One region of the Bradyrhizobium sp. WCU1 genome, then DNA from elsewhere that is predicted to be linked to it. Evidence: predicted binding sites of a transcription regulator. Region 1 holds the regulator's gene; each other region holds the start of a gene.

Region 1 (10,374 bases):
AAGCGGGTAACGACGGAATTGGTCATGATGGTGCAGGGCGTATGTGTGAACGGCGGTGGTGTATAGCAGGAACCGAACATAACTAAAGGCTCGAGCGGGCATTTTGGCGGGCAAACCGGGCTTGGCCCGGCGGCCCGAATTTGGCAGAAGATCAGCCAGACTCCTCCAGGGAACCCTTTGATGACGACTGACACGACGGCAGAGGCAGGGCGCGACTTCATCCGCGACATCGTCCAGGCCGATCTTTCCTCCCACAAGCACAACCGGATCGTGACCCGCTTTCCGCCGGAGCCGAACGGCTACCTGCATATCGGCCACGCCAAGTCGATCGCGCTGAATTTCGGCATCGCGCAGGAGTTCGGCGGCCAGTGCAATTTGCGCTTCGACGACACCAATCCGACCAAGGAGGAGCAGGAATACATCGACTCGATCCAGGCCGACGTCCATTGGCTCGGCTACGATTGGGGCAAAAACCTCTTCTATGCGTCCGACTATTTCGAGCGTCTGTACGATTGGGCCGAGGGCTTGATCAAGGCGGGTTATGCCTATGTCGACGACCAGTCGCAGGAGGAGATCCGCACCTCCCGCGGCACGCTGACCGAGCCCGGCAAGAACTCGCCGTTCCGCGACCGTTCGGTGGAGGAGAATCTCGACCTGTTCCGCCGCATGAAGGCCGGCGAGTTTCCGAACGGCACCCGCGTGCTGCGCGCCAAGATCGACATGGCGGCCGGCAACATCAACCTGCGCGACCCCGTGCTCTACCGCATCCTGCACGCCCACCATCCGCGCACAGGCGACAAATGGTCGATCTACCCGAGCTACGACTACGCGCATGGCCAGTCGGACGCGATCGAGGGCATCACCCATTCGATCTGCACGCTGGAGTTCGAGGATCACCGTCCACTCTATGAGTGGCTGCTCGACAAGCTGCCGGTGCCGTCGAAGCCGCGCCAGTACGAGTTTGCGCGGCTGAACCTGACCTACACGCTGCTGTCCAAGCGCGTGCTGACCCAGCTGGTCCGTGACGGCCACGTCTCGGGCTGGGACGATCCGAGGATGCCGACCGTCGCCGGTCTCAAGCGGCGCGGCGTGCCGCCGGCCGCGGTGCGCGAGTTCATCAAGCGTATCGGCGTCGCCAAGGCCAACAGCGTGGTCGATGTCGGCATGCTGGAATTTTGCATCCGCGAGGAGCTGAACCGCACGGCGCTGCGCCGCATGGCGGTGCTGCGGCCGCTCAAGGTCGTGATCGAGAACTATCCGGAAGGCCAGGTCGAGGAGATCGAGGCGATCAACCATCCCGACAATCCGGATGCCGGCACCCGCAAGGTCTCCTTCGGCCGCGAGCTCTATATCGAACGCGACGACTTCATGGAGAACCCGCCGAAGAAGTTCTTCCGCCTCTCGCCCGGCAACGAGGTGCGGCTGCGCTATGCCTACTTCATCAAGTGCACCGGCGTGATCAAGGACGCCGCCGGCGAGATCATGGAGCTGCGCGCGACCTACGATCCCCTGACCAAGGGCGGCAACGCGCCCGACGGCCGCAAGGTGAAGGCGACGATGCACTGGCTGCCGGCAGCACAATCGAAGCCGGCCGAGATCCGGATCTACAATCAGCTGTTCGCAAACCCGAGCCCGAACGCCGCCGATTTCGCTGCCGACCTCAACCCGCAGTCGCTGGAAGTGCTCAGCGATGCCCGGGTCGAGCCGGCGATCGCCGAGGGCAATTCGCCCGATCCGATGCAGTTTGAGCGGCAGGGCTATTTCGTGCGCGATGCAGATTCGACGCAGGACAAGCTCGTATTCAACCGCACCATCGGCCTGCGCGACACCTTCGCCAAGGAAGTCGGCGGCAAGAGCTAGGACGGTCCGGCGCGGACAGCAGACGGAGGGGATCGATGAGTGAAGCCAACGAGATCGCCTCCGCCGTCATCACGAACTGGTCGGCGGGTTTTGGCAAGCTCGATGCGGAGGCGCTTGCCGCGCTTTATTCGAAGAGCGCGTTCTTCTTCGGCTCGAACCCGACGCTCTATCGCGGCCGCGACGGCGTCAAAGCTTATTTTGACGGCTTGCCACGCTGGAGCGCGCCACGCGTTCAGTTCAGCGATGTGGCGGCGGAGCGCGTGAACGCCGATCTCGTAAACATGGCGGGGATCGCTTCGTTTTTCCTCGACGGCGATGCGCCGTCGCTCGCCGTCAAGATCACCTGGGTGATCGCGCGCGAGGACGGCGACTGGAAGATCGCCTGCCATCATGTCTCGTCGCAGGCGTCGCTGATCTAGGCGCTCAGCAGAGCCCAGCGGTCCGTGCCGGTTCACAGCCTTCGGTTGCGCGTTGCGGTTTCGTTCCCGTAGTCGGGTGACTGCGGCATCCGCTAGCCTGTCGACCGGCAGGGATCGCAAGCGGAATGGCGGAGCAGGGTACGACCCCGGGCGGCAAACGCGGCTACGCGGGCACGTGGCCGCCGCGCGCCGCTGTCCCGGCCGGCGGTTATCTGCCGGTGTCCGCCAGCAGCTGGCGGCCCTTCGTCGAGACGCTGCGGCAATGGGCGCGGGCGGAGACCGGCGCCGGTCGCTTGTTGCCGTGGGTGCCGGTGGCGTTCGGGACCGGTATTGCGTTCTATTTCGCGGCAGAGCACGAGCCGGTGCTGTCGGTTTCGGTGATCGTCGCAATTGCGCTCTGCCTGGTAGCCGTTCTGCTGCGACGGCACAGGATCTTCCCCGCCATCGTGATGCTGGCTGCGGTCGCGGCAGGCTTTGCGACCGCGACATGGAAGACGGCGCGGATCGCCCATGGCGTGCTGGCGCGGCCGATGTTCTCGGTGGCGCTGACCGGCTTCGTCGAGACGCGCGACATCCGCGAGAAGACCGACCGTTTCGTGCTGCGCGTGGTCTCGATGGAGAGCCCGCGCGACAACACGAAGTTGGAGCGTGTCAGGCTTTCGGTGAAGAAAGGCACCGCGCCCGAGGTCGGCAGTTTCGTCGAATTGAAGGCGCGGCTGATGCCGCCGCTCGGGCCCCAGCGCCCGGGTTCCTATGATTTCGGCCGCGACCTGTATTTCCAGGGTATCGGTGCCTCCGGCTTCGTGATGGGCGCGATCAAGACCTCGGAGCCGCCGGCGGCCGGTGGCTTCGCGCTGCGCTATGCTGCGATCATGCAGGGCCTGCGTGACGCCATCGATGCCCGCATCCGCACTACGCTCGATGGCGATCAGCGTGCGATCGCCACCGCGCTGCTCACCGGCCGCCGCGATGCGATCACGACGCCGGTCAACGACGCGATGTTCATTTCGGGGCTCGGCCATGTGCTGTCGATCTCCGGCTACCACATGGCTGTCGTCGCCGGCGTCGTGTTCTTCACGATCCGCGCGTTGCTGGCGCTGTTTCCGGCGCTGACGGCGGGACATCCGATCAAGAAGTGGGCGGCGGCGGCCGCGCTCGTTGCCGCGGCGTTCTATCTGCTGCTGTCGGGCGCGGAGGTCGCGACCCAGCGGTCGTTCTTCATGACGGCCGTGGTGCTGATCGCGGTGATCGTCGACCGCCGCGCCATCACCTTCCGAACGCTGGCGGTGGCGGCGCTGATCGTGCTCGCGATCGCGCCGGAGGCGCTGGTGCATCCGAGCTTCCAGATGTCGTTTGCCGCGACGCTGGGGCTGGTGGCGCTGGTGCAGATCGGGCTGCCGAACCTCTTGGCATCGCCCGACCATTCGGTCACCGCGCGCCTTGCGCTGTGGGGCGGGCGTGAGCTCATGGTGCTCACGCTGGCCTCGCTGGTGGCGGGGCTCGCGACGACGCCCTACGCCGCGTTCCACTTCCATCGCGTCACGCCCTACGGTCTGCTCGCGAACCTTGCGGCGATGCCGGTGGTGTCGGCCGTCGTGATGCCGGCGGGTCTGCTCGGGCTCCTCGCGATGCCGTTCGGCTTCGACGGCGTATTCTGGGCGATCATGGGGTTCGGCATCGACTGGATGATCCTGGTGACGCAATGGGTCGCGGCGCTCCCAGGCGCCGTCGGCCGGATGGCGGCTTTCGGCGTCGGGCCGATGATCGCGGCGAGCGCCGGTCTGATCCTGCTCGGGCTGCTGCGCACGCCACTGCGTTGGTCCGGCGCGGTGTTGCTGGTGGTGGCGTCGGTCTGGGCGGTGCGGGTGCCGCAGCCGGACGTGCTGGTTTCCGCCGATGGCCGCAACGTCGCGGTGCGGGGCGGCGACGGGCGGCTGCATCTGATGCACAGCGCCAAGGACGCTTTCCTCGTGAAGGAGTGGCTGGCGGCGGATGCCGATGCGAGGGCCGCCACCGATCCGTCGCTCGGCGAGGGCGTCTCCTGCGATCCCAGCGGCTGCGTGACGCAAGGGACCGGCGGTGCCTTCGTCGCGCTGGCGACCCGGCCGGAGGCATTGGCCGACGATTGCGAGCGTGCCGCGCTGATCGTGGCCACGCGGCCGGCCCCGCGGGACTGCTCCGCTTCCGTGATCGACACCGAGCGGCTGCGGCGTCACGGCGCCCTGATGCTGCGGCGGATCAGGGACGGCTACGCCATCGAGGCGGTCAGGCCGGGCGGGATCGACCGGCCGTGGTCGCCGGCGGTTCCCGGCGACGGTGAAAGCGAGCCCATATTGCGCGTGCCCGCTGCGGCGCCACGGCCGGCCGTCGACGCGACGCCGTCCGAGGTGGACGTGCAGGGCGAGGATTAGCCCGGACCGGGCGACGTGCCGGAGGGCAGCTCGAACAGGCCGAGGTGGTACTCGTCGGAGTCGGGGCCGCCATCGGGCTTCTTGACGAGGGTAAACACCGCCTCGGGAAACTGCTCCCAGACCTTCAGGTCGTCAGCCGTGACCGTCAGCCAACCGAACCGGAACATGTAGCGGCCCGGTTCCGTGACGCGTCCAGCCTTTTGCCAAGTGACCTTATCGACCACCGCGCACGTCCTCCGTGCACGATGATGCGCCAACCCGTCCGCCGACGCAAATGCCGTCCGTCGACACAAATCGCCCTACGCGCCCCGGAACCCGACGTCCGGGGGCGCTCGAAATCGCTTAGGTCATCTGCCGCCGAATGGATCCTTCCGCGGCGACGATGCGTTCAACCCAAAAACAGCGACGCGAATGCGGAGGGCCGCCGCTCCACAACCTTCGGCTTCTGTTCGATCTGCGGATGCAATGCCGGCAATTGTAGCACACTGACGCGCTGTCCCTCGACAAGCTGAGTCACCAGCACGTGGCTGCCGTCGGGGAATTCGACCGCGTCGTGATGGCGATCCGGCACGTCGGGCTCGACTTCGTTGAACACGCCGACGCGGAAGTTCATCGTCTTGGTCCAGATCCAGCGGCTGTCGTAGCGAACGTTCTCGGCGAAAGCGAGCTCGGTGCCCGGCAGCATGCAGACCGCGACAGTGGGATCGTTCTCCGAAGCAAAGCCGCGGGTCGAGGTGCCGCGGAAAGTCGTCGTGATCAGCGTCTCTCCGACAATGGCGGGGCGCGATGCCACGGCGTGCAGACTGTAGTCACACATCGGATGGCTCCTCATTGAGGTAGCGACCCGTGCCTCTCCATGAGGCATAGGGCCTCTACCAGAGTGGACGATAGCGAACGAGTGTCTGCTCGTTTCTGGGCGATTGTACGACTGCTCCGCGAACGCGCCGATCACAAACACGCGACGCTGCGTGAGAGGTATCGGAGCGCATCAGCCAGCCTGCACGAGAAGCCGCGCGTGACGCTATCTTTCAAGGAACGGTCCGATGTGCCGCTCGTTCCTCGCCGCCGCAAGTATTTGCATTCAGTACTTGCGGTAGAGGCCGATCAGCTTGCCCTGGATGCGGACCCGGTTCGGCGGCAGGATGCGCACTTCATAGGCCGTGTTGGCCGGCTCCAGCGCGATCGACGCTCCGCGGCGGCGGAAGCGCTTCAGGGTGGCTTCCTCCTCGTCGATCAGCGCCACCACGATATCGCCGGTGTTGGCGACGTCGTTGCGCTGGATCAGCGCCATGTCGCCGTCGAGGATACCGGCATCGACCATCGAATCGCCGCGCACTTCCAGCGCATAGTGTTCGCCGGCGCCGAGCATGTCGGGCGGCACGCTGATGGTGTGGCTACGGGTCTGCAGCGCCTCGATCGGCGTACCGGCGGCGATCCGGCCCATCACGGGCACGGCGACCGGCCGGTTGCCGTCGTCCTCGGCGATCGGCGGCGTGCTGGTGCGCTTGCCGAGGGTGCCTTCGATCACGCTCGGGGTGAAGCCGCGGCGGCCATTGCCGCCGCCGGCCGACAGCTCGGGCAATTTGATGACTTCGATGGCGCGGGCGCGGTTGGGCAAGCGGCGGATGAAGCCGCGCTCCTCCAGCGCAGTGATCAGGCGGTGGATACCGGACTTCGAGCGCAGGTCGAGCGCATCCTTCATCTCGTCGAAGGAGGGCGGCACGCCGGCCTCTTTCAGACGTTCATTGATGAAACGCAGAAGTTCGTACTGTTTGCGCGTGAGCATCTCGAGTATTCCCCCGGTTGATAGCGTCGTTCGATTCCGAGACTCTTCAGTGGGGCCTGCACGCCGGGCCTGACCTCCGAAGCACGGTGCTCATTGCAAGCACTCCCTCGCGGCCTCCCGATTGTAGACACCAGTACTCGAAACAAATCATGAACGGACACTATATGTTCGATATGTGTTCCGCAACCACTTAATTTCAGGTGAACGTATCGGGCAACGCACAACGAGCGGGCCGCGAAAGCCCTCACTCGGGCAGCGTCAGGATCTCGCATTCACTGCCTTTGATGGCAGCAGGCGCAAACGGCGGACGCACGAGAAGTGCCCGCGCCGCAGCAAGATTCCCGAGCAGCGACGAGTCCTGCTGCATGACAGGCGTTGCGATCAGCGTGCCGTCATCGTTCTCCTCGAGACGTGCGCGCAGATAGTCCTCGCGCTGATCATTGGCGGCGAGGTCGCGGCCGAGCAGGGCGGTGGTGCGGACATGATGAATCGTTTTCCGGCCGCTCAGCGCCCGAATCAACGGCACCAGGAACAGGAAGGCGCAGACATAGGATGACACCGGATTGCCGGGCAGGCCGATCACCCGCATCGCGCCTAACCGGCCATGCATCATCGGCTTGCCGGGCCGCATCGCGATCCGCCAGAACGCCATCCTGACGCCCTCGGCCTCCAGCGACTGCTTGACCAGGTCGTGGTCGCCGACCGAGGCGCCGCCGGTCGTAATCAGGATGTCGGCTTCAGTCTCGCGCGCCCGGCGGATGCCGGCCGTGGTCGCCTCCAACGTGTCGGCGGCAACCCCGAGGTCGACGGTCTCGGCGCCTTCGGCGCGCGCCAGCGCCCGCAGCGCATAGCCGTTGGAGTAGACGATCTGGCCCGGACCGGGCTTCGAGCCCGGCATCACCAGTTCGTCGCCGGTTGCCAGCACCGCGACCTTCGGGCGGCGGTGGACCGCGAGCTCCGGATAGTTCATGGCCGCGGCGAGCGACAGGGCGCGATCCGACAGCCGGCTGCCGGCGGTGAGCAGCACGTCGCCCTCGCGGAAGTCGACGCCCGCGGCACGGATGTGCCGTCCGGTGGCAGCCGCCTCTGTTATCGCGATGTGGTCGCCGTCGACCCTTGTGTCCTCCTGGATGATCACGGCGTCGGCGCCGTCGGGGATGACGCCGCCGGTAAAGATCCGCACCGCTTCGCCGGCTCCGACCGTCCGCTCGAACGGCCGGCCGGCCGCAACTTCGCCGATCACCTTGAGCCGGGCCGAGAGACTGGCCGCATCGGCTGCACGGACGGCGTAGCCGTCCATCGCCGACATCGGCAGCGGCGGCTGGGTGCGCAGCGCGGCGAGGTCGCGCGCCAGGGTGCGGTGATAGGCGGCATCGAGCGCGACCATCTCCTGCGGCAGCGGCTCGGCGCCGGCGAGGACGGCAGATAGGGCATCGGCAACCGGCATCAGGGCCATGCTCGGAACTCCTTCATTCCCAAGGTTCAAATCCCAAGCGCTTCGAATCCCAAGCGCTTCGAATCCCAAGCGCCTCAAATCCCAAGCGCCTCAAATCCCAAGCGCCTCAAATCCCAAGTGCGGTGAGTGCCCCGGCCACGTCATCCGTCGATGTCACGTGGATGGCACGGAGGCCGCGCGCCCGCGCACCCTCGATATTGGCGGCCAGGTCGTCGAAGAACAGGATCCGCGACGCCGGCACCCCGATGGCTTTTACCACATGATCGTAGGCCTCGGCGTCGGGTTTGCGGAAGCCGATGCTCGACGACAGGAAGACCGTTCGGAAATGGCTGAGCAGCTCGGCATGGATGACCGAGAAATGCGCGACATGAGCCGGATTGGTGTTGGAGAAGGCATAGAGCGGCATTCGCTTGGCGGCGGCCGCGAGCAGGGGAGCGATGCCCGGCATCTCGCCGGTGAAGATCGTGTTCCAGCCTTCGAGGAACTGGGCGTCGGTGATGTCGATACCGAGCGTCCGGCGCAGGTTTGCGAAGAATGCGGCGTCGTCGATCCGGCCGATCTCGTGATGCCTGAAGCTGTCGTCGACGACGAAGCGGCTGGCGAGTTCGGCCGGTGCGCAGCCGGCATGCTGCGCCCAGCACGCCATCACCTTGTCAAAGTCGATGTCGAGCACGACGCGGCCGATATCGAACAGCAGCACGTCGATGGAATCGGGAGAGAGTTGCGAGGTCATTGCGTGAAACCGTGTACGAGAATTGCGGGCGGGCGGCAATGTCCCCGATTTGTGCTGCAGGCATGCGACGTTGGACAGCACGGCACTTGGGATGACACCGACTATGTTGCCCGGTCTGTCTCGGCGCCGTCACCTGCTGATCCGGGCCGGCAACGCGCAACGCCGCCCGCATTGAAATATGACGGGCGGCGCTGGTTCTAGCCCCAGGAGGGATGACAAAATCCTGACCGTACGGATACGCATGAGAAAGGAACAGGGTTCACTGCTTTGGCCCCGTACGATTCCGGTCATCCGAAGGTGCAGAGCAAAGCGTTTCTATACGGTCTAGGATGGCGCGACTGAGTTGCTCTGGCCTCGGCGACCCCCCTCGCTGGGGCCCTTTCTTGATGCCCTGGCGTCGCCATGAACCTTCGCAAAGCGCGATAGCTGTTAGAGCGTCGTCGTCTATCGCCGCACCCGTGTGTGGGCTATCACGGCCATCTGATCACCGCACAGGAGCCGCCGATGCGCTTCCCCACCATCCTTTTCGTTCTCACGCTCGCCGCGAACCCCGTGGCGGCCGAGGAGCTGTCGGGCACGCTGCTGAAGATCAAGGAGACCAGGAAGGTCACGCTCGGCTTTCAGGAAGCGTCCGTTCCCTTCAGCTATCTCGACGACAATGCGCGGCCGATCGGCTTTGCGCTCGATATCTGCCTTCGGATCGTCGATGCTGTGAAGAAGGACCTCGGCATGCCGGATATCGCGGTCGACTACCTTCCCGTCACCTCGTCGAACCGCATCCCCCTGATGGTCAACGGCACGATCGATCTGCACTGCTCGGCGACTACCAACAGTGCGGATCGCCAGAAGCAGGTGACCTTCACCAACACGCACTTCCTGAGCGCGACGCGCTTTGCCGCCAAGAAATCCCTCGGCATCAACACGATCGACGACCTCAAGGGGAAGTCGGTCACCGCCGTTGCCGGCTCGGTCAACTTGGCGCAGCTCGTCAAGGTCAATGCTGACCGCAAGCTCGGCATCAACGTCCTGCCGGCCAAGGACCAGGCCGAGGCGTTCCTGATGCTGGAGACCGATCGCGCCCAGGCCTATGCGCTCGACGACGTCCAACTCGCGGTCGCGATCGCGCGATCGAAGGAGCCGGCGCTCTACATGATCAGCGAGGAGGCCTTCTCGAAGGCGGAGCCGTTCGGCGTCATGCTGCGCCGGGAGGACGCGCCGTTCAAAGCGCTCGCCGACCGCGCCACCGCGGAGCTCTACAAGAGCCCGGAGATCGAGGTGATGTACAGGAAGTGGCTGGAAGCGCCGACCCCGCCGAAGGGGATCAACTACAACGTGCCGATGTCGCCTGCGCTGCGCAATGCGTTCAAGAATCCGAGCTCGAGCTACGATCCTGATGTGTACGAGGTTACGAAGTAGCAGGGAGTAGGATGGGTGGAGCGAAGCGATACCCATCATTCTTGCCGCGGATGAGTGATGGGTTTCGTTTCGCTCGATGCGACGCGGTGCAGCCTGGTTCTACGCTTGGCCAGTGACGCGACCGGAATACGGATCGTCGCGCCAAGCCACCGATCTGTGGAACGGCTTTTCGCGTCCGGTGCCAAAAATGAAATAGCGTCTCATATACATCGGCGGTTTTTCTCCTAAGGTTGCGGGCTTGTAACTGCTGATCAGGAGCAAAGCCGGTGACCAGGCCGTTTTCTCTCTCGCGA
Region 2 (10,374 bases), 300 kb from region 1:
AATAGGGCACGCCGACCCGCGCCCACAACAAGCGCATGTAGTCGTAGATCTCGGTGACGGTGCCGACGGTGGAGCGCGGGTTCTTCGAGGTCGTCTTCTGCTCGATCGAGATCGCCGGCGACAGGCCGTCGATCTGGTCGACATCAGGCTTCTGCATCATCTCCAGAAATTGCCGCGCATAGGCCGACAGCGACTCGACGTAGCGGCGCTGGCCCTCGGCATAGATGGTGTCGAACGCGAGCGACGACTTGCCGGAGCCGGACAGGCCGGTGAACACCACGAGCTTGTCGCGCGGAATCTCGACGTCGATGTTCTTCAGATTGTGTTCGCGCGCGCCGCGGATCGTGATGGCGCGCGATGAGGAGCCGGCGTTGTTTTGGCGCTTCGCCTTGAGCACTTCATCCATTGCGACGGTTCCGGGCGCATGATCGGGCGCCTTTTGGGCGCGCATCGCCGGTGATGCCGGGAGCTTGCGCCGATGGGGTGTGTGAAGACTGGAACGTAGGTAGAACGGCCGACAATTTCCAGTGCTGAATGGCGTCCATCAACGGATAGTTTAGCCGATGGCAGCAGCCGTCAGCAGGATCGGTTCCAGATTTCCGTTTTGACGCGTTTTCCTGGCGCGAACCGGCATCCATCCCGGATCAAGTTCCGGGACAGGCTTCGCTCGAAAATGCTTTGACGAAAAAAAGGCCGGCGCGAGGCCGGCCTTTCCGAGACCTTGGGGGGCTGTCTTTCGCTTAAAGCGAGATGAGTTTTGGTTGAATCGGCTTGGCGCGGTCTTGCTTCACCTCTCCCTGGTGGGGAGAGGTCGGATTGCGCAGCAATCCGGGTGAGGGCTCTTGCTCTCTCGATAGACCGCAACCCCTCACCCGATTTGCTCCGCAAATCACCTCTCCCAAGGGAGAGGTGAACTTTCGATGCCGTTCCAGCTCAACTTAATCTCATCAGGCTTTAGTACTTCGCGACGATCGGGCCGCCGAAGTGATAGTTCACGCCGAACTGGACGGTGTGCAGGTTGATGTCGGCCGACCGCACGCCGAAGTAGGTCTCACCGCCCAGGCTGCGATACAGGTATTCGCCCTTGATCGACCACTGCGGCGCGATGAACGCCTCGATGCCGGCACCGACGGTCCAGCCCGAGTGGAAGTTGCTCTGCGAGACGCTGACGCCGCCCGCGCTGAGGGAGAGCTTGTTGTCGACCCAGGCGTAGCCGCCGGTGCCGTAGAACAGCACCTTGTCGACCGCGAAGCCGATGCGGCCGCGCGCGGTGCCGAGCGCGTCGATCTTGCTCGTCGCCGTGATGCCGAGCGCAGTGGCGGAGGCGTTGACGTCAGCCCATGCGCCGTCGGCCTCGAGGCCGTACACGATGTTGCCGGCCTGCCAGTTGTAGCCGATGGTGCCGCCGCCGAAGCCGCCTTCCATCTTCGGGTTGCCCGAATTCTCGCTGGCGTAGCCACCGAAGCCGCCGATGTAGAAGCCGGTCCAGTTGGTGAACGCGACCGGCGGCGGAGCCTTCACGTAGGGCGCGCGAGCCGCCATGTCGGCGGCCATCGCCGGTGCAATTGCGCTGAGGGCAAACATGCCGGCCGAGGCCAGCAGAACATTCCTGATTTTCAAAGTCCCAGTCCCATTTTCTTGTTGTCCCTTCAAACATTGAAGGGAAACGCCAACGCGGTGTCGCGTGACGTTCATGTGTTTCTACCTAGAAATCTTGGAAGTTGTGTATCCGTGAAACCACAATGCACGGAAAACGGCCCACGCGAGCCGTGCGCTTGCCCGCAACGAAAGAGCCCGGCGCAAGGCCGGCTCCTGTCGTTCGCTGCACGGCTGCGGCGCGCGGCCGCAGGTCGCTCAGTACTTCGCTGACACCACCGGACTGCTCGGTGCGTTGAAGTGGTAATTGATGCCGAGCTTGACGGTGTGGAAACTGTCCTTCCACTCCGAGCGATCGTTCAGTGCCGGCGTGTACTGGATCGGCGCGACCTTGCCGAGATCGATGTAGTTGTATTCGAGCTTGGCCGACCAATTGGCAGCGAACATGTATTCGACGCCGGCGCCGGCGGTCCAGCCCCAGCGCGTGTCGCTGGCCGAGGCCGAGGGCGGCGCGAGCCCGGCATTGTAGCGGTGCAGGATGTCGCCGACCGCGGCGCCGCCGCTCACGAACCACAACGTGGCGCCGTCGGCGTAGCCGAGCCGGCCCTTGATGTCGCCGAAGCTGCGCAGCTCGGTGTAGTAGGTGTCGAGCACACTGGGCGGTCCGACATTGATCACGTCGGAGCGGCCGGTGACGGCGGCCCAGTGGTAGTCGCCCTCGATCCCGAACACGACGGGGCCGGTCTGAAAATTGTAACCGACCACGCCGCCGACAAAGCCGCCGCTGGTGTTGTAGCTCTGCGTGCCGATGAACGCCGCATCGTTCGGTGCGCCAAGGTAAGTCTCGTTGCTGGTGCCCCAGCCGCCGCCGCCCTGGGCGCCGAGATAGAAGCCGCTCCAGCTGGTCGCAGGCGCGACGACCGGCGCCGGTGCGGGGGCGTGCGCGGCGAGGTCAGCCGCCGATACGGACGAAACGCTCAGCGCGGCAAGGCCGGCCGCGGCAACGCAAAGCTGCTTCATGGAATCCATCCCGTTTCGAATCGATCAATGACGGGACAAGGCTACCAGCACAGGTTGCAAGCCAGCGTAGCGCTCCGGCCACACTGATAACATTTTGATTTTATTGGATATTGCACGATTTATTAAGATTTAACCACGTTTGATTCGTGGTTGTGTGCGACTGGCCGCTCGCGCGAGCCGGCCGACCCGCCAAACAAAAAGGCCGGCGCGAAGCCGGCCTTTGGTCTCGATCGAACCGGATCGCGCGATCAGTAGCGCGCGACCACCGGGCCACCCCACTTGTAGTTCACGCGGACGGTGACGAGGTCGACGTCCTGGCGGTCGCGGATGCTGCTGAACAGCGCGCCGGTCGGGGTGGTGAGGTTGTAGGTCTTGTCCTGCATGAACAGGTGGTCGTATTCGACACCAGCGGTCCAGTTCGGCGCGAAGCCGACTTCGATGCCGGCGCCGATGGTGCCGCCCCAGCGGGTGTCGCTGGCGCTGCCGGCGAGCACGCCGGTCGGCGTGAAGAAGGTCCTGTAACGATTGTCGGTCAGCGCCGCACCACCCTTGGCGTACAGCAGCACGTTGTTGACGGCGTAGCCGACCTGGCCGGTGAACAGGCCGAACGCGTCGATCTTGGTCTGGTTGGTGAAGAGGCCCGGGAAGATCGCGCTGTTGTTGCTGCCCTTCAGGTCAGCCCAGTCGCCCTGCGCTTCGAGGCCGAACACCCAGGCGCCGGACTGCCAGCGATAGCCGATCTGGCCACCGGCAACGCCGCCGGTCGCGTCATGGCAACCATCCGATCCGAGGAGCAGTCCACCCGGGACCTGGCTCCAGCAATTGTGGCTCGAGCCCCAGCCGCCGTTGGCGCCGATGTAGAAGCCACTCCAGTCATAGATCGCAGCAATTATCGGCGGCGCCTTGGTGTAGGGGCGTGCCGCGAGGTCGGCCGCCGCAGCGGGCGCTGCGAACGCAATCAGGGCAACCGTACCGAGCAAAAACTTCTTCATTTCAAAACTCCCAGCCGATCGGCTTCCAAAAGGGTCCCAAAGCCGATCTCAGACGCGAGCGCCCATCTGATGGTGGACATCTATACGCTGATTCAACCGGAAACGCCGTCTCCCAAAAGCCACACTTGCGGAAGAAGTGTGGCTAGTGCAAGTCATTGATTTACTGAATTTTTTCTAGCGTGGATGAGCCGGCGGGCCGCCGCGATCGAAATCGTCCGGCCGTTCTATCGCCCTGGTCGCCTCTACGGCTGGTTGTGGCGAACAAAACTGGAACATTGTCGGCTGCAGTGCTATATCCTCGATAGTCGTGGATAACCGCGCGCGGGCAAAGGCGGCGAGCCGGCGCCGGCGTATAGGGTCATCCACGACGCCTGCGATGTAAGTGGCGAAGGTTGAGAGTGGCGGCCGATGTCCGGACGCCCGGTTTTTAAGTGGAGATGATGCGATGGCAGGAAGCGTGAACAAGGTGATCCTGGTCGGAAACCTCGGCAAGGATCCGGAAATCCGGCGGACCCAGGACGGCCGTCCGATCGCCAATCTGTCCATCGCCACCTCGGAGACCTGGCGCGACAAGGGCACCGGCGAGCGCAAGGAAAAGACCGAGTGGCACCGCGTCGTGATCTTCAACGAGGGCCTCTGCAAGGTCGCCGAGCAGTATCTGAAGAAGGGCGCCAAGGTGTACATCGAGGGCCAGTTGCAGACCCGCAAATGGACCGACCAGTCCGGCGTCGAGAAGTACTCGACCGAGGTCGTGCTGCAGGGCTTCAACTCCAACCTGACCATGCTCGACGGGCGGGGCGGCGGTGGCGGCAGCTTCTCGGACGACGGTGGCAGCGATTTCGGCTCGTCCGGTCCGGTCAGCTCGGCGCCGCGCCGCGCAGTGGCCGCCGGCGGCGGCAGCCGCAACAGCGACATGGACGACGACATCCCGTTCTGATCGAACGTCGCATTCCCGGGCTCATACGAACCGCTCCGTGAAGATTCATTTCGCGGGGCGGCGGTGAGATGCGTGGTGCAATTATCCTCATGTGGATTATGAGGATAACGTCCGAGCTGCAAGCCTAGTATTAGGTTTTTGGGGCTGGCTGGCGCAAGTTCCCGCGACTTTGACACAGGTCGATGTGAATGATATTTACATTGGCTGGCGGCGGACGATGACTGGCCGCGAGTTCAATGCAAAGGCCGTCACCATGAGCCTCGCGCCACTGCTCGACGCCGCGCCTGCGATCCCGCTCCATGCCTTCGCTGCGATGGCCGCCTTCGTGCTCGGCTCGATCCAGCTCGCCGCGCCGAAGGGCACGCTGCCGCACCGGACGCTGGGCTGGATCTGGGTGATCCTGATGCTGGTGGTCGCAGGCAGCTCGTTCTGGATCCATCAGATCCGGCTGCTCGGGCCGTGGAGCCCAATCCATCTGCTGTCGGTCTTCTCGCTGGTCATGCTGGTGGTCGGCGTGACGGCTGCGCGCAGCCACAATGTCCGCAGCCACAAGTTCACGATGATCGGCATCTTCTTCGGCGCGCTGCTCATCGCCGGGCTGTTCACCTTGATGCCCGGGCGGATCATGCACGCCGTGATTTTCGGCAACTGATTGCGCGGTTGAGGGGCGTCGTGGGGCCAGCTCCATCGGCTCCCACCCGGCCTGCGATCGCGGCGCAAAGCCGGCCCGCGGCAAATCTACAATGTGGCTGGTAAGTCCATGAAAAAACGAAGGGAAAAACGGCTAGCCGGAGCCGCGTCGGGGTGGTTATCAGGCCCCCGATGGGCTATATGATTCCCCAGTAAAACTGACCGGATTTCCCCTTTGTCCGATAACGAAGATGACAAGCCCGGCGAGCCGCCGGCGCCCTCAGATATTCGTCCCGTTTCCATTCTCGACGAGATGAAGAAATCGTACCTCGATTACGCGATGAGCGTGATCGTGTCGCGTGCGCTGCCCGATGCGCGCGACGGGCTCAAGCCGGTGCACCGGCGCATCCTGTATTCGATGCATGAGCAGGGGCACACGCCGGACAAGAAATACGTCAAATCCGCCCGTGTCGTCGGTGACGTGATCGGTAAGTACCATCCGCATGGCGACCAGTCGATCTACGACGCGATGGTCCGCATGGCGCAGGACTTCTCGCTGCGCGTGCCGCTGATCGACGGCCAGGGCAATTTCGGCTCGATCGACGGCGATCCGCCGGCGGCCTACCGATATACCGAAGCGCGGCTGACCAAGGCGGCGCTCGCCGTGCTCGCCGACATCGACATGGAAACCGTCGATTTCCAGCCGAACTACGACAATTCCGAGCAGGAGCCGTCGGTCCTGCCGGCCCGGTTCCCGAACCTCCTGGTCAACGGCGCCGGCGGCATCGCCGTCGGCATGGCGACCAACATCCCGCCGCACAATCTCGGCGAGGTGGTCGACGCCTGCGTGGCGCTGATCGACAACCCGGCGCTCTCGATCGACGAGCTGATCGACATCATCCCCGGGCCGGATTTCCCGACCGGCGGCATCATCCTCGGCCGCCAGGGCATCCGCTCCGCCTATCATCTCGGCCGCGGCTCGATCGTGATGCGCGGCAAGGTGACGATCGACACCATCCGCAAGGACCGCGAAGCGATCATCATCACCGAGATTCCCTACCAGGTGAACAAGGCCACGATGGTCGAGCGCATCGCCGACCTCGTGAAGGAGAAGAAGATCGAGGGCATCGGCGATCTCCGCGACGAGTCCGACCGCGACGGCTATCGCGTCGTGATCGAGCTGAAGCGCGAGGCGGTGCCTGACGTCGTGCTGAACCAGCTCTATCGCTTCACGCCGCTGCAGACCAACTTCCCCGCCAACATGCTGGCGCTGGATTCCGGTCGTCCGCAGACGATGACGTTGAAGGATCTGCTCACCATCTTCGTCGCGTTCCGCGAACAGGTGGTGACGCGGCGGACCAAGTTCCTGCTCGGCAAGGCGCGCGACCGCGCCCATATCCTGGTCGGCCTCGCCATCGCGGTTGCCAATATCGACGAGATGATCCGGGTGATCCGGACCTCTCCCGATCCGAACACGGCGCGCGACACGCTGATGTCGCGCGACTGGCCGGCGCGGGACGTCGAGGCGATGATCACGCTGATCGACGATCCACGGCACCGGATCAATGACGACGGCACGCTCCGGCTGTCGATGGAGCAGGCGAGGGCGATCCTCGATCTGCGGCTGCAACGCCTGACCGCGCTCGGGCGGGACGAGATTTCCGATGAGCTCGACAAGCTCGCGGCCGAGATCGCCGACTATCTCGACATCCTGCGCTCGCGTGCGCGCGTGCAGGGCATCGTCAAGACCGAACTCGCCGAGGTGAAGCAGCAGTTCGCGACGCCGCGCAAGACCGTGATCATCGAGCAGGAAGGCGAGGTCGAGGACGAGGACCTGATCCAGCGCGAGGACATGGTCGTCACCGTCTCGCATGCGGGCTATGTCAAGCGCGTACCGCTCTCGACCTACCGGGCGCAGCGCCGCGGCGGCAAGGGCCGCGCCGGCATGCAGACCCGCGACGAGGATTTCGTCGCGCGGCTGTTCGTGGCCTCCACCCACACACCGGTGCTGTTCTTCTCCTCGCGCGGCCAGGTCTACAAGGAGAAGGTCTGGCGGCTGCCGATGGCGGCGCCCAACGCGCGCGGCAAGGCGCTGATCAACATCCTGCCGCTGGAGCAGGGCGAGCGCATCACGACCATCATGCCGCTGCCGGAGGATGAATCCTCCTGGGGCAATCTCGACGTGATGTTCGCGACGACCAGCGGCACCGTTCGCCGCAACAAGCTGTCCGACTTCGTCGACGTCCGCCGCTCCGGCATCATCGCGATGAAGCTCGGTGAGGGCGAGGCGATCGTCGACGTGCAGATCTGCACCGAGCGTGACGACGTGCTGCTGACCGCCGCCGGCGGGCAGTGCATCCGCTTCCCGGTCCCCGATGTGCGCGTCTTCACCGGCCGCACCTCGATGGGCGTGCGCGGCATTGCGCTCGCCGAGGCCGACAGGCTGATCTCGCTGGCGATCCTGCGCCATGTCGAGACCACCTCGGATGAACGTTCCGCCTATTTGAAGATGCGCCGCGCGGTGGCCGGCGAGGCCACGACCGAAGAGCCGGTCGAGACCGAGGGCGAGGAGACGGCGAACGATGCGATCCAGCTGTCGCAGGAGCGCTATGCCGAGCTGTCGGCGGCCGAGCAGGTGGTGCTGACGGTTTCCGTCAACGGCTACGGCAAGCGGACCTCGTCCTACGAGTACCGCACCACCGGCCGCGGCGGTAAAGGCATCGTCGCGATGAGCGTCAACAATCGCAACGGCAATCTGGTGGCGTCGTTCCCGGTCGAGGACGCCGACCAGATCATGCTGGTCACCGACAAGGGGCAATTGATCCGCTGTCCGGTGGCCGACATCCGCGTGGCCGGCCGCTCGACCCAGGGCGTGATCGTGTTCGACACCGCCGAGGACGAGCACGTGGTCTCGGTCGAGCACATTCCGGAAGAAGAGAACAGCGAGAACGGCAACGGCGGTTAGCAGGCGCCTCCGAATGTGGTTTTTCGCCACAGAGAACTCGACGGCGCTTCAGCGCCGTCGTTGACCTCTTCTAACAACGATCGGTGAATCGCAGGGAATTTTGCGCAAGTGCATACTGTGATATCGCGAGTAACGATCAAGTGGCTACGAAGAGACTTTGGTTAAAGGGTTTCGGAGAATGGCGAATTGTCGTCGCCCGTAGTCTGTAAGCTTCCAGAACCGCACTTTGCTGCGCCGCGCCAAAGAACTGTCAATTTGCTCCTCGTCTATACGGTCTATGAGATTCGCGGCGAACAGGGTCTCCCCGATCTCACGTAAGCTACGTTCTTCCAGGCTGTTGCCTTCGAATTCTTTCGTATTGGGTTGATACCGACTTAGAGCTTTGTAGAAGTTGGCAACCAAAAAATTCTCCTCGGAGAAGTTCATTATTGTCGTTGCGACTGCAAGGAATATCGTACCCCAACTCACCTCAATCCGGTTCCCAAATTTAACCGTCACATCGTATCCAATAAACGGCCTCTCCTCTGCTGCCTTTGAGTCAAGCACCTGCTTTTCCAAGTACGCTACCTTTTCGAGCAGTTCCGCATACTTCTTGTATTCGACCACCTCATCTCTCCTAACAAATCCCGTTCTCGGTTTTGTTCGCTTAAGATCTACAAAGCTGGTTGTTACCTCTGCGGCCAGCTGATGAGGGCTTGTGAACGTGCGCACCGGTCGCTTCCGGATCTTCGAAATGAAGGCGTCGAGCTTCTCGCGCATTTCTTGATTGTCTTCGGTCTTACTGAACGGAATGGCGCCTCGATCGCCGTGAATGAAGCCGATCGATGGAATTTCTCGTTCACGCGCATAGTTGAACTCTTTTTCTGTGAAGCTAACTCCGTCCGCAGCAAGGCTGCCGTATCGGCCGCCAACCAGCACAACGTAGTAGTCTGAGTCATCTATCTGCTGCTTGATGAACTCCCAAGTATCATCATCGGCCGCGGGAAAGAGCTCCATTCCTACCGGCAAGCAATTCAATTTCAGCAGAGCCTTCTGGACCTCGGCTCGTTCCTCCCTGAGGTCCGCAAATGTAGAGCTCACGAATACTTTGTATATCGGCTCCGACGCCATTGAGGTCTCCGCGTACATCTAACCTTGGGTGGTAGGGAGGTCGCGCCGTGTTGACGTTGGCTTCTGGTGGCAGTCGGCGGTGACCGGCAAGCTCTACTTTGGCCTTATCCCGCATAATTACACGCCTAATTGGTGGAACTCTCAAGCTCCATGGTGAGCCTGGGGAGCACGTCCGTCTTTCCGATTTGCGCGAACCAGCACCAGAGCTCCAGCGTGCAGGCGAGCCGGTAGAGCGCGATCGTGGCTTCCCAATCCAGCCGGTCGCGTGTGCCGTGGCCGGCGAGCAGGCCGTCGCGCTTCGGCGCGTCGTTTGGCGTGAAGTAGTACAGCGCCTTGGCGATATCCATCAGCGGATCGCCGGCCGTGCAGTTCTCGAAATCGACGATGCCGGAAAGCTCCGGGCTTCCTTCGGCGTTCACCAGCACATTTCCGGCATGGAAATCGTAGTGGCACAGGCGCGGCGTCTGGGCTGCGTCGAGCAAATGGTTGCGTGCGATAATGCTGGCCCGCAGCCGTGTGGCCAGCGCCGGGTCGCCACCGCGGGTGCAAAATTCTGTCAGCTTCCGCTCAAACTGGGCGGACATGTAGGCGCGGTTGCTTGGGTGAGGGGTCCAGACGCCGTTCGGGCCGATATAGCCGAAGCTATCGAGGGTGACGTCGTTGATCCTGCGCAGCGCCGCGCCCATCTCGGCGTAGATCGCAAACAGCTCCTGATCGCCCAGCTCCGGCTCGCGCTGGCCGAGCATGACGCCGTCGAGCTTGCTCATCAGCACGAAGCTGAGGTCGATCGTCGAATGCGTATCGTCGGCGAGGAGAATGTGGGGAACGGGAATAGCGACGTCGCGCAGCAGCCCGAGGACGTGGACCTCCTTCGCCATCTTCCATTGCAGCTGCGTCGGGTAGACCTTCAGGATGCAGTTGGGCGCGTCCGCCAGAACGATCTCGAGGATCGTGCTGATCTCGCCGCCGCGCAGTTCGATGACATCGTGCACGCGGGAATGCAGCGGTACGCGGTCGACGATGGCTTGAGCCTGCTCGATCGAGATTGTCAGCCTCGGTTTGAGCTGAAGCGGCGGATCGTTGGACATGCCCGCACATCCCACCGATGGTCTGATCGAGCGCGA
Region 3 (10,374 bases), 850 kb from region 1:
GGGGCCCCGTCCACCTCCCGCAGACTCGGATTCTCCCGGCGCCGCCCCTATATTGGGGCGTCGTCAGTTGGTCCGGAGTAGCGGCAATGGTGTTTCGTCCGCGCGATCTCGCCAGCCGGATGGCCGCGCGGCGCCAGCCGGATGACGGCTATCTGCGCGAGACCTTCAGCCTGCCGCGCGATCAGGCCCGCCTGCGGGCGCGCGCCTTTCTCAAGCGCTATCCGAAGGCCGCCTATATGAGCGCCGTCGAGAGCTGGCGCGAGCTGCCCGGCGGCGACATCGAGTTCACGATGCGGCGGCTGGCCAGCGCGGACTGAAGCGTAAGGCCGGCCCGCGCAGCGGAGCCGGTCGAACCGGCTGCACCTCAATCCTGATCGCCGCGTCCGCGGCTCCGTCCAAGCCCCAGATTGTTCAACTCGCGGTCGATCCGCAGCTGCACGCGGCGGATCGCCAGGAGGTCGAGTTTCGCTTCGGTCTTGCCGGTGAAGACCCGATCGCCGATCTGGAAACGCCATTTCCAGACGCCGGCCGTGAGCTGCGTGACGCTGAATTCGACACCCTTATGAATCATCTGGAACGGTTCCGCGGAGGAATGGCGGTCGTTGATAATTAAACTAAAGGTTGCAGCGATGATTAACACCCGTCAAGCGATGTTGTGAACGGCGGCGCCATCCGGGGCGTCGTTGTGGATCTCGAAGCGGATCCGTTCCGCCGGCGGTACGCCGTGTGTTGCGACGCAAAATCCGTGCGTTGGCTTCGGCGGGCTAATGTTACGAACACTGGTGGAACCCGGGTCTTCCCGTGAAGGCTACGTAGTTTTTTTGGGCGTCAGGAGGGGTACCAAGGTAGTATGCAGATTGTGCCAACGACATTTCCGGTGTCACTGAACCTGCAGCTAACCCATTGATTATGGAAATCACTTTTGGCGAATCCGATCGGTCTATGCGCGGAACTTTGTTCTAGCCCGGAGAACTACGGATGGTGTCGCGACACAGCCCAGACGGTCCGATCATGAGCCGGCGACGCATTCCGCGATCGGGAAGATTTTCATTGCGGCGAACGCCCGACAGCACGACGCCGCCCGCTTGAAATACACGCGGACGGCGCCGGCCCTAGCCCCAGGAAGGTGTGCAAAATCCTGATAGATGGAAGCCTATACAATTTGTGCCGGAGCACATGTCCCAAATTGGCTATCACGGATGATCGACGCGGAACGACCGGGCCGCCGCGCTTCACCGCGTTGGCGTGACCGAGGGCGGGGCATCATGCGGAAGCGCGCCGAAAAATTTGAAGAGGAGCCCGCCAACTGGTGGCGGCCTCTCAGAGAAATCTCCTGATTGTATGAGCGGAGGGATCGTTCGCGCGGGACAGCAATTTCAGCTTTCCTTGCCGACCTCCGGAGCGCGCGGCGCGGCCGGAACGGATCGCGACCCACAGAAAATAATAGCCCTAGAACATTTGCGATGCCGTCTCGGTAGTCCTACTGAGAACATCGGCTAAGCTATGGTTTTTGTTCGCTTAATCCGATCCAGGGCAGTTTCGAATCCAGCTTGGGACACGGGGGCTTGAATGCGGCCGGCGCCCGCATCTCGGTGCTGTCCTAGTCAGGACACTCGGTAGAACAAATGAGGACACTACGTGCTTTTCCGGAATTGCTGCGGGTGCGAAGCGAGCTAGGATTTTCGGGCCGGGACGAATTTCAGTTCGGATGATTTTCAGATTGACCCGGTCGGGCCGTTCGCGTGACGCGGCTCTCTCGTTTCCACTGGGCCCCCTCGCCGGGGCCGTTTCTTTGGGAGGTCCGTCGCTGCGACCTGTGGATAGCTAAGGAGACGAGACTGCCGGGGGATATGAAAGAGGACGCCAACTGAGGCGGTCTATTTCTCTCCCAGCAATTTGCCGGTCGCCTTATTGATGAAGTGTATCTTGGCGCAGGCTAAGCACTCGACGGCCTCGTAGTCCTCATCGTCCGCGTCATCGTCTTCCAGCAAATGTTGGACGTTTTCACTGGTGCTAGGACATCGAAAGATGATCGGCTTTGCCATGGGCACATTGTCGCGGTCGCTGCACCCTATGACTTGATGCCCGTCAACGCCTCGCCGTGCTGATCTCGGGCTGGCCGATCACGCGGGCGCGCAGATCCAGGAACTCGCGCCGCTCAGATGCCGAAGCGGCGCGCCGGCGCTCCGAACGGGAGGACATTCCAGAATGAAAGAGGCCGCCAACTGAGGCGGCCTTACTGTCAGGTCTGCGATTGAAGGCTGGGAGCGCGCAACCATTCGGTCATGCCTGCACCAGCTTCAGCTTGTCGGGCAAGCTTTAGCAGTGCTTCTTTCTCGATACCTGGGGAGAGTGCTGCGGCCTGTTGGCGTAGCTGTCTGGCGCGCTCTAGAAGTCTTTCTTCAAGTGAATTTGTCTGCTTCACACGGCGACGTTTCGGACCCATTTCCCTTTCCCTCGTTCGGTTTCCTGCCCGGAACGGGGAACTTAATTTTCAGACGAATGTAAGGTTCCTAGCGGCGCTTAGCTATTGGAGCCAGAACTGATCGCCCGCTCAACCTCGTCGGCCAGCGCGCGGTGGTGAGCCGCCAGTTTGGCGAACAGCTCTTTCTTGGTCGCGTTGGTCGCGAGCTTGCTGATTAGTTCGCACTCCTCAGCCTCAACCCGAAGCTTCTCCAAGTGCGCCTTCATGTCCTTCATTGACGATCCCCGCAGTCCTGACCGAACCCCATAGTGGGAAGACAGCGCCGGCCGTCAATCTCATGCGCTAGTTGAGATAGGAACTCCGTTCACCCACGGAGAACCCCGGGCGGCAACTGGCACAAACTGCATAGTGAATCTTATGGCCGTATAACATCCGGGGATGGGCAGAACATTCCGTGACCGCCACACGGTAAATCCTACCGAGGACGTCAGCTAGGCCGTGGTTTCTGTTCGCTTAAACCGAACTAGGACACTTTCAAAATCAACTTAGGACGCAGGGCTTAAATACGGACAGCACCCGCATGTCGGTACTGGCCGAAAGAGGCCGCCAACTGAGGCGGCCTTACTGCTTGGTGCGCTTGGTCTCGAATGAGAACTTAGCTTCAAATAGCGGTACGCTGCCGTCACGAACCTCGACCACTAGATATTGCGCGAAGGGGCTGCCGTCAGTAGAGCGCATCTGTTGCCTAAGCAGATCGGCGAGGGCATACGCCGCTTCGTCTTGCGCATCGCTCATCGATGCAAGGTCGGTGCCCTCTTCGTCGGCCGACACTTCATCGAGAACACGTAAATCGAAATAGTAGGCGGACATAGGACCGCTCCGTCTCTAGGCCGGAGCATTAGTCTCTCTCTCAGCCAACGACGCCTTATGGAACCGACGCCGATGGAACAGAGCCGGAGCCGGTGATGCTTGGTAAGCGGTCGCAAGGTCGAAGCGTTCCTAGGGAGCAAATAAAGCTACGCCGCCCGTTTGAAACTCTTACAGGCGGCGCGGCCTTCCAGCCCGAGAGGGTACTAACAAAATCCCGGTTATAGGTCAGTCTTGCCGGTTCAGAGTAAGGTTCACCAATACTTCGGACCTCACAAGGCGGCCGCACCACGTCCTCTTGGTCATCGCACCCGGTCAATCCGGCGCGCCGAGCGTATCAGGATGCAACTCGCGCTTTTTGCCTTGCAGATCGGCCAGCAATCTAGCGATGCCGTCCAATGTCCTTTCATCAGTAACGCGCACCGCAAGTTCGGTGTAATGCGCGATCCTCTTATCTAGCTCAATGCACTGCTCACACATGGATCAACTGCTCCCGCCCGGAGAGGAAGTAACCCATGTTACTTTTTGTTCCTGTGTCTACCTATGGAGAACCACGTAGGGAAAGAGTTTGCCGCCCTATAGAGACTGGTTATGCCCAAGACGGGGCGTAGGTCAGTAGTCCTACTGAGACCAGCCCCAGACATTCCGGCCAAACGATTTAGGACACTGCGAGATTCGAATTAGGACACTCGGGGTCAAATACGGACAGCGCCCGCATGCCGGAAAGAACATATTGCGAACATAGAACAAACGTGGTACGAGGTTCCTATCAACAACGCATTCCAACTGATCTCACCCGCCCGTTTGTCCCGCTAGCGAATCCTCGCCATAAGGAGCACATCCCAAATGTCCGCCACCGCACTGCGTATCGTCGAAGGATCCTCCATGGACAAGTCCAAGGCCCTCTCAGCCGCGCTCTCCCAGATCGAGCGCCAGTTCGGCAAGGGCTCGGTGATGAAGCTCGGCAAGAACGACCGTTCGATGGACGTCGAGACGGTGTCGTCGGGATCGCTCGGGCTCGATATCGCGCTCGGCGTCGGTGGCCTGCCGAAGGGCCGCATCGTCGAGATCTACGGGCCGGAATCGTCGGGCAAGACCACGCTGGCGCTGCACACTGTGGCGGAAGGCCAGAAGAAGGGCGGCATCTGCGCCTTCATCGACGCTGAACACGCGCTCGATCCGGTCTATGCCCGCAAGCTCGGCGTCAACATCGACGAGCTGCTGATCTCGCAGCCGGACACCGGCGAGCAGGCGCTGGAAATCTGCGACACGCTGGTGCGCTCGGGTGCGGTGGATGTGCTGGTGATCGACTCGGTTGCGGCGCTGGTGCCGAAGGCCGAGCTCGAGGGTGAAATGGGCGATGCGCTGCCGGGCCTGCAGGCGCGGCTGATGAGCCAGGCGCTGCGCAAGCTCACCGCCTCGATCAACAAGTCGAATACGATGGTGATCTTCATCAACCAGATCCGCATGAAGATCGGCGTGATGTACGGCTCGCCGGAAACCACCACCGGCGGCAATGCGCTGAAATTCTATGCCTCGGTCCGCCTCGACATCCGCCGCATCGGCGCGATCAAGGAGCGCGACGAGGTGGTCGGCAACACCACCCGCGTCAAGGTGGTGAAGAACAAGCTGGCGCCGCCCTTCAAGCAGGTCGAGTTCGACATCATGTACGGCGAGGGCGTCTCCAAGATGGGTGAGATCCTCGACCTCGGCGTCAAGGCCGGCCTCGTCGAGAAGTCCGGCGCCTGGTTCTCCTATGACAGCCAGCGGCTCGGCCAGGGACGCGAGAATTCCAAGGCCTTCCTGCGCGCCAATCCCGACATCACCACCAAGATCGAAGCCGCGATCCGGCAGAACTCCGGCCTGATCTCCGAGCAGATCCTCGCCGGCACGCCGGAGCGTGACGCCGACGGCGAGGAGCCGACGGAAGAGTAAGGCTCAATCATTTCGCTGCAAGCGGGCGCTGAGGACGTTGAGTTGCCGACGTCTTCGGCGCCCGTTTTGTTTTGGGTTCGGCGAGGTTGGATGATGAAGCGTTTGATTCTGACTGGTTCCGGTATCCGTCTCGCGCGCTCAGGTCTGGCAGAAGCGGTCATTGAATTTCGCTTTCGCTTCGTTGGGGGGCCGTTGCCCCCGGCAGAAGAGTTCGAAGATTATTTTGGCGCGCGTTCAGGCCAGGGCCCGGGTCGTCATTGGTCGGATTGGTGTTCATGGAGATTGTTCTCCGATGAAGCGCGGGCTCGCAGGCACCTTTCGTTCGTCGAATATTGCGAACCGTATGACGTTATCGAGCTCTGGTTCGAACAATATCCGAACGATCAGCTGCAGCTGGCCTTCCTTCTGGCTTTTTTCGGATATCATCCCGAGACAGCGGCCAGATTGAAGTTGCGTCTTGTTGATTTCGATCTGACGATGCCGGCTGAACAGATGCCCGAGCCAGAGGATGTGTTGACGGTCGACGTCGGCCCGGTCGAACTCAATACCGGAAGTGCAATCTGGTCGGCGTATCGCGCAGCCACCCCAATGCCTTTTCTGGATTGCTTGCAGAGTGACCTTAGCTCACTGCCATTTCTGAGGTCGGCGCAGCTTGCCTTGGTTGCAGAATTGCCCTCCCGCACGACGGGGCTTGGCGCAACTGAAATGCGACTTCTTGAGCTGATCGCACGTTACGACGGCTTTTCAGCGCTTGGACTCCTTCATCGTTTCTGGCGCCCCGGAAATGTGTTCGGGGAACTCGAACTTTTCTCATTGCTCGACGGCCTCACGGATGGTCCGTCGCCTGCAGTGACCGATCTCGAACGACCGCAGAGCAAAAGGAGTTGGTACGCGCGCTACGCTGCAAGCTATCCGCGGCTGACCGAGTTCGGCGAAGCGATCATCGCGCACCAGGAAGACTTCAGCAGCCATAACCCGATCGATCGCTGGTGGGGCGGCACGCACCTCACCAACGACAATCTCTGGCGCATTGCTCCGACGCTGACCAAGCCGTAGTCAACTCAACCTGGCGCCAGCGCCTTCTCCCGGCTTGCGACCAGCGCCCGCAGATCCTCCGTGACGGCGACCGATTGGTGGGTTGTCTGGTCGGTCGCGACCCAGATGATCTCGCCGGTGGCGCGCAGGTCGTCGGAGCCCTTGGCGAAGATCGCCAGCGCCAGGTTGATCGAGGAGCGGCCGATCCGCGCGACCCGGACGCAGACCTCGATGTCCTCGTCGAACCGGATCGGCGCCTTGTACTCCACCACCGACTTCACGGTATGGAAGTCGATGCCGGTGCGCGCCACTTCGCCGAGATAGTCGTAGCCGAGCGCGCGGAAATACTCCGTGATCGCGGTGTCGAAATAGGTCAAATAATGGGCGTTGAACACCACGGCCTGCGCGTCGACCTCGGAATAGCGGACGCGAAACGGGAAGTGAAACCAGAATTCCTCGCGCATGTCTCCTCCTGCCGCAGCGTCGGTCGCTCCCGCGCATTCCCTGCGATGGCGCGAATCGCGGACCCGTTGGCTCTACCCGTCTGACCGACTGGATCTAGTGCCTGCGGATGACCAGTCGCCCCAATCCCTACTGTGCATGGGGTTGTTTTTGACGTTTTGAACCGGACCTCGTAGCAACCATCCCCGGTGGACGGTTGCTACGACATCCCGCAACAGAGGCCGCGCTACTCTGCGGCTTCCGCGTAATCTTCGATCGGCGGGCACGAGCACACCAGGTTGCGATCGCCGTAGACATTGTCGACGCGGCCGACCGGGCTCCAGTATTTGTCGGAGCGCGACACGCCAGCCGGGAAGCAGCCCTCGGCGCGGGTATAGGCCCGGTCCCACACATCGTCGGCGATGTCGTGCACGGTGTGCGGGGCGTGGCGCAGCGGCGAGGCCTCGACCTTCCAGCGGCCGCTCTCGATCTCCGCGATCTCGTTGCGGATTGCGATCATGGCGTCGCAGAAGCGGTCGATCTCGAACTTCGATTCCGATTCCGTCGGCTCGATCATCAGCGTGCCCGCCACCGGGAAGCTCATGGTCGGCGCGTGGAAGCCGTAGTCGATCAGCCGCTTGGCGATGTCGTCCACGGTGACGCCGCTGGTCGTCTTCAGCGCCCGCGGATCGACGATGCATTCATGCGCGACGCGACCGCGCTCGTTGCGGTACAGCACCGGGAAATGCGGCTGCAGCTTTGCTGCGATGTAGTTCGCATTGAGGATCGCCACTTCGGTGGCGCGCGTCAGCCCTTCGCCGCCCATCATCAGGATGTAGATGTAGGAGATGGTCAGGATCGACGCCGAGCCGAACGGCGCGGCCGACACCGGGCCGATGGCGTGCGCTGTCGCACCGTCTGTCGAAGGATGGCCCGGCAGATAGGGCGCAAGATGCGCCTTGACGCCGATCGGACCCATGCCGGGGCCGCCGCCGCCATGCGGGATACAGAAGGTCTTGTGCAGATTGAGATGGCTGACATCGGCGCCGTAGTCGCCGGGCCGCGAGAGCCCGACCTGCGCGTTCATGTTGGCGCCATCGAGATAGACCTGCCCGCCATGCGCATGCACGATGTCGCAGATCTCGCTGATATGCTCCTCGAACACGCCGTGGGTCGACGGATAGGTGATCATCACGGCGGCGAGGTTGGCCGAATGCTTCTCGGCCTTGGCGCGGAGATCATTGACGTCGACGTCGCCGCGCGCGTCGCAGGCGACCACCACGACGTCCATGCCGACCATCGCGGCCGAGGCCGGGTTGGTGCCGTGCGCGGAGGAGGGGATCAGGCACACCTTGCGATGCGGCTCGCCGCGCGCGAGATGGTAACCCCGGATCGCAAGGAGTCCGGCATATTCGCCCTGCGCGCCGGAGTTCGGCTGCAGCGACACCGCGTCATAGCCGGTGATGTCGCACAGCCACTGCTCCAGCCGCTTGAAAAGCGCGTGATAGCCCTTGGCCTGATCCGTGGGCGCAAACGGATGCAGATTGCCGAACGCCGGCCAGGTCAGCGGGATCATTTCGGTGGTGGCGTTGAGCTTCATGGTGCAGGAGCCGAGCGGGATCATCGCGCGGTCGAGCGCGAGGTCGCGATCGCTGAGCTTGCGCATGTAGCGCAGCAGTTCGGTCTCCGAACGGTGCGTGTTGAACACCGGATGGGTGAGGAAGGCGCTGCTGCGCCGCAGCTCCTTCGGCAGCGCCTCGCGTGCGCCGGCCTCGATCTCGGCAAAGCTCAGCTTGCCGCCGAACACCCGCCACACCGCCTCGACGGTCTCCGGCGTGGTGGTCTCGTCGAGCGCGATGCCAAGCGTGGTCGCGCCGATCCGCAGGTTGATCCGTTCCGCCTGCGCGCGCGTAACGATCTCGATCTGCTTCGTGCCGGCTTCGACGGTCACGGTATCGAAGAACGCCTCGCTGGTCGGCGTAAAGCCGAGCTTGCGCAGCCCGGCGGCGAGCACGGTGGTGCGGCGATGCACGCCGCGTGCGATATGGGTCAATCCCTCGGGCCCGTGATAGACCGCATACATCGAGGCGATCACGGCGAGCAGCACCTGCGCGGTGCAGATGTTGGAGGTCGCCTTCTCGCGGCGGATATGCTGTTCGCGGGTTTGCAGGGCGAGGCGATAGGCCGGCGCACCACGCGAATCCACCGACAGGCCGACGATGCGGCCGGGCAGCGAGCGCTTCAGCGTGTCGCGCACCGCCATGTAGGCGGCGTGCGGCCCGCCATAGCCCATCGGCACGCCGAACCGCTGTGCCGAGCCGATCGCGATGTCGGCGCCGAGCTCGCCGGGTGAGGTCAGCAGGGTCAGCGACAGCAGGTCCGCGGCAACGATCGCAAGCGCCCCCTTGGCGCGCAGCGATGCGATCGCCGGCCGGAGATCGCGCACCGTGCCGGTCGTGCCCGGATATTGCAGCAACGCGCCGAGCACGTCGGCCTTGTCGAGCTCGGTGAGGGGATCGCCGACCACCAGCGCCCAGCCCAGCGGGGCGGCGCGCGTGCGCATCACGGCGAGCGTCTGCGGATGCACCTCCTTGTCGACGAAGAATACCTTCGCCTTGACCTGCGAGTGGCGCTCGGCGAGCGCCATCGCTTCGGCGGCCGCGGTCGCCTCGTCGAGCAGCGAGGCGTTGGCGACGTCGAGCCCGGTGAGGTCGCAGATCATGGTCTGGAAGTTGAACAGGGCTTCGAGCCGGCCCTGGCTGATCTCCGGCTGATACGGCGTGTACGCCGTGTACCAGGCCGGGTTCTCCAGGATGTTGCGCTGGATCACCGCCGGCAGGATGGTGCCGGAATAGCCTTGGCCGATCAGCGACGTGAATATCTGGTTCTGCGCGGCGAGCTCGCTCATATGCGCGAGCGCCTCGGTCTCGCTCAGCGCGCGGCCGAGATCGAGCGGCGCCTTCTGGCGGATCGACGCGGGCAGCGTCTCATTCATCAGCGCCTGCAGGCTCGCGGCGCCGACCGTCTCCAGCATCGCGTTGACGTCGCGCGGTGAGGGGCCGACGTGGCGGCGGACGAAATCGGTGGCGGCTTCGTTGATCGGCTTGAAGGGCGCGTTCATGGCGTGATCCTTTAGGCGGTGTGCGCGGCGTAGGCGGCCTCGTCCATCAGGCCGCCGAGCTCGCCCTTGTCGGCAATCTTGAGCTTGAAGAACCAGGCTTTGCCGCCGGCATCCGAATTGACCAGCGCGGGCTCGGCGGCGAGCGCCTCGTTGACCTCGATCACCTCGCCGGTGATCGGCGCGTAGACGTCGGAAGCGGCCTTGACGGATTCGACGACGGCGGCGGCCTCGGCCTTCTTCAGGCTGCGTCCGACCTTGGGCAGTTCGACGAACACGACGTCGCCGAGCTGCGACTGCGCGTAGTCGGTGATCCCGATCGTGGCGACGTCGCCCTCGATGCGGAGCCATTCGTGGTCGGACGTGTACAGCGTCGTCATGGAGAGATCCTCTGGCGTTTAGCGTTTGTAGGTATTGGGAACGAAGGGCGTGGACGCGACTTTCAGCGGCAGCCGCTGGCCGCGCAGTTCGGCGAAAACGGTGGTGCCGGCGGCGGAAAGAGCGGTCGGCAGATAACCCATCGCAACCGGTGCATTGAGGCTCGGGCCGAAGC

What was found. The regulator LexA, encoded in region 1, represses DNA repair genes until DNA is damaged. The targets are predictions, from matches to a motif close to TGTTCNNNNTGTGTTCNG.
Region 2: the regulator LexA is predicted to act here: its motif matches at 3,866-3,883, upstream of ACTUWL_RS34345 (single-stranded DNA-binding protein).
Region 3: the regulator LexA is predicted to act here: its motif matches at 4,017-4,034, upstream of recA (recombinase RecA).

What each region holds. Positions count from the first base shown of each region.
Region 1 covers NZ_CM130280.1:7,016,168-7,026,541, forward strand. Annotated here, with positions in the region: gene gltX (glutamate--tRNA ligase) at 1-26, opposite strand, end outside; gene ACTUWL_RS32930 (glutamine--tRNA ligase/YqeY domain fusion protein) at 181-1,860, shown strand; gene ACTUWL_RS32935 (YybH family protein) at 1,896-2,279, shown strand; gene ACTUWL_RS32940 (ComEC/Rec2 family competence protein) at 2,405-4,690, shown strand; gene ACTUWL_RS32945 (hypothetical protein) at 4,687-4,914, opposite strand; gene ACTUWL_RS32950 (hypothetical protein) at 5,079-5,507, opposite strand; gene lexA (transcriptional repressor LexA) at 5,772-6,476, opposite strand; gene ACTUWL_RS32960 (molybdopterin molybdotransferase MoeA) at 6,721-7,932, opposite strand; gene ACTUWL_RS32965 (HAD family hydrolase) at 8,039-8,665, opposite strand; gene ACTUWL_RS32970 (amino acid ABC transporter substrate-binding protein) at 9,170-10,081, shown strand; gene ACTUWL_RS32975 (ABC transporter substrate-binding protein) at 10,348-10,374, shown strand, end outside.
Region 2 covers NZ_CM130280.1:7,320,827-7,331,200, reverse strand. Annotated here, with positions in the region: gene uvrA (excinuclease ABC subunit UvrA) at 1-406, opposite strand, end outside; gene ACTUWL_RS34360 (outer membrane protein) at 955-1,614, opposite strand; gene ACTUWL_RS34355 (outer membrane protein) at 1,855-2,616, opposite strand; gene ACTUWL_RS34350 (outer membrane protein) at 2,865-3,608, opposite strand; gene ACTUWL_RS34345 (single-stranded DNA-binding protein) at 4,054-4,545, shown strand; gene ACTUWL_RS34340 (DUF2306 domain-containing protein) at 4,799-5,197, shown strand; gene gyrA (DNA gyrase subunit A) at 5,411-8,140, shown strand; gene ACTUWL_RS34330 (DUF4062 domain-containing protein) at 8,285-9,250, opposite strand; gene ACTUWL_RS34325 (phosphotransferase family protein) at 9,376-10,338, opposite strand.
Region 3 covers NZ_CM130280.1:6,165,500-6,175,873, forward strand. Annotated here, with positions in the region: gene ACTUWL_RS28790 (hypothetical protein) at 87-317, shown strand; gene ACTUWL_RS28795 (hypothetical protein) at 365-571, opposite strand; gene ACTUWL_RS28800 (hypothetical protein) at 2,243-2,446, opposite strand; gene ACTUWL_RS28805 (hypothetical protein) at 2,524-2,700, opposite strand; gene ACTUWL_RS28810 (DUF6894 family protein) at 3,047-3,295, opposite strand; gene ACTUWL_RS28815 (hypothetical protein) at 3,608-3,772, opposite strand; gene recA (recombinase RecA) at 4,139-5,227, shown strand; gene ACTUWL_RS28825 (hypothetical protein) at 5,318-6,283, shown strand; gene ACTUWL_RS28830 (acyl-CoA thioesterase) at 6,289-6,726, opposite strand; gene gcvP (aminomethyl-transferring glycine dehydrogenase) at 6,951-9,824, opposite strand; gene gcvH (glycine cleavage system protein GcvH) at 9,836-10,201, opposite strand; gene gcvT (glycine cleavage system aminomethyltransferase GcvT) at 10,220-10,374, opposite strand, start outside.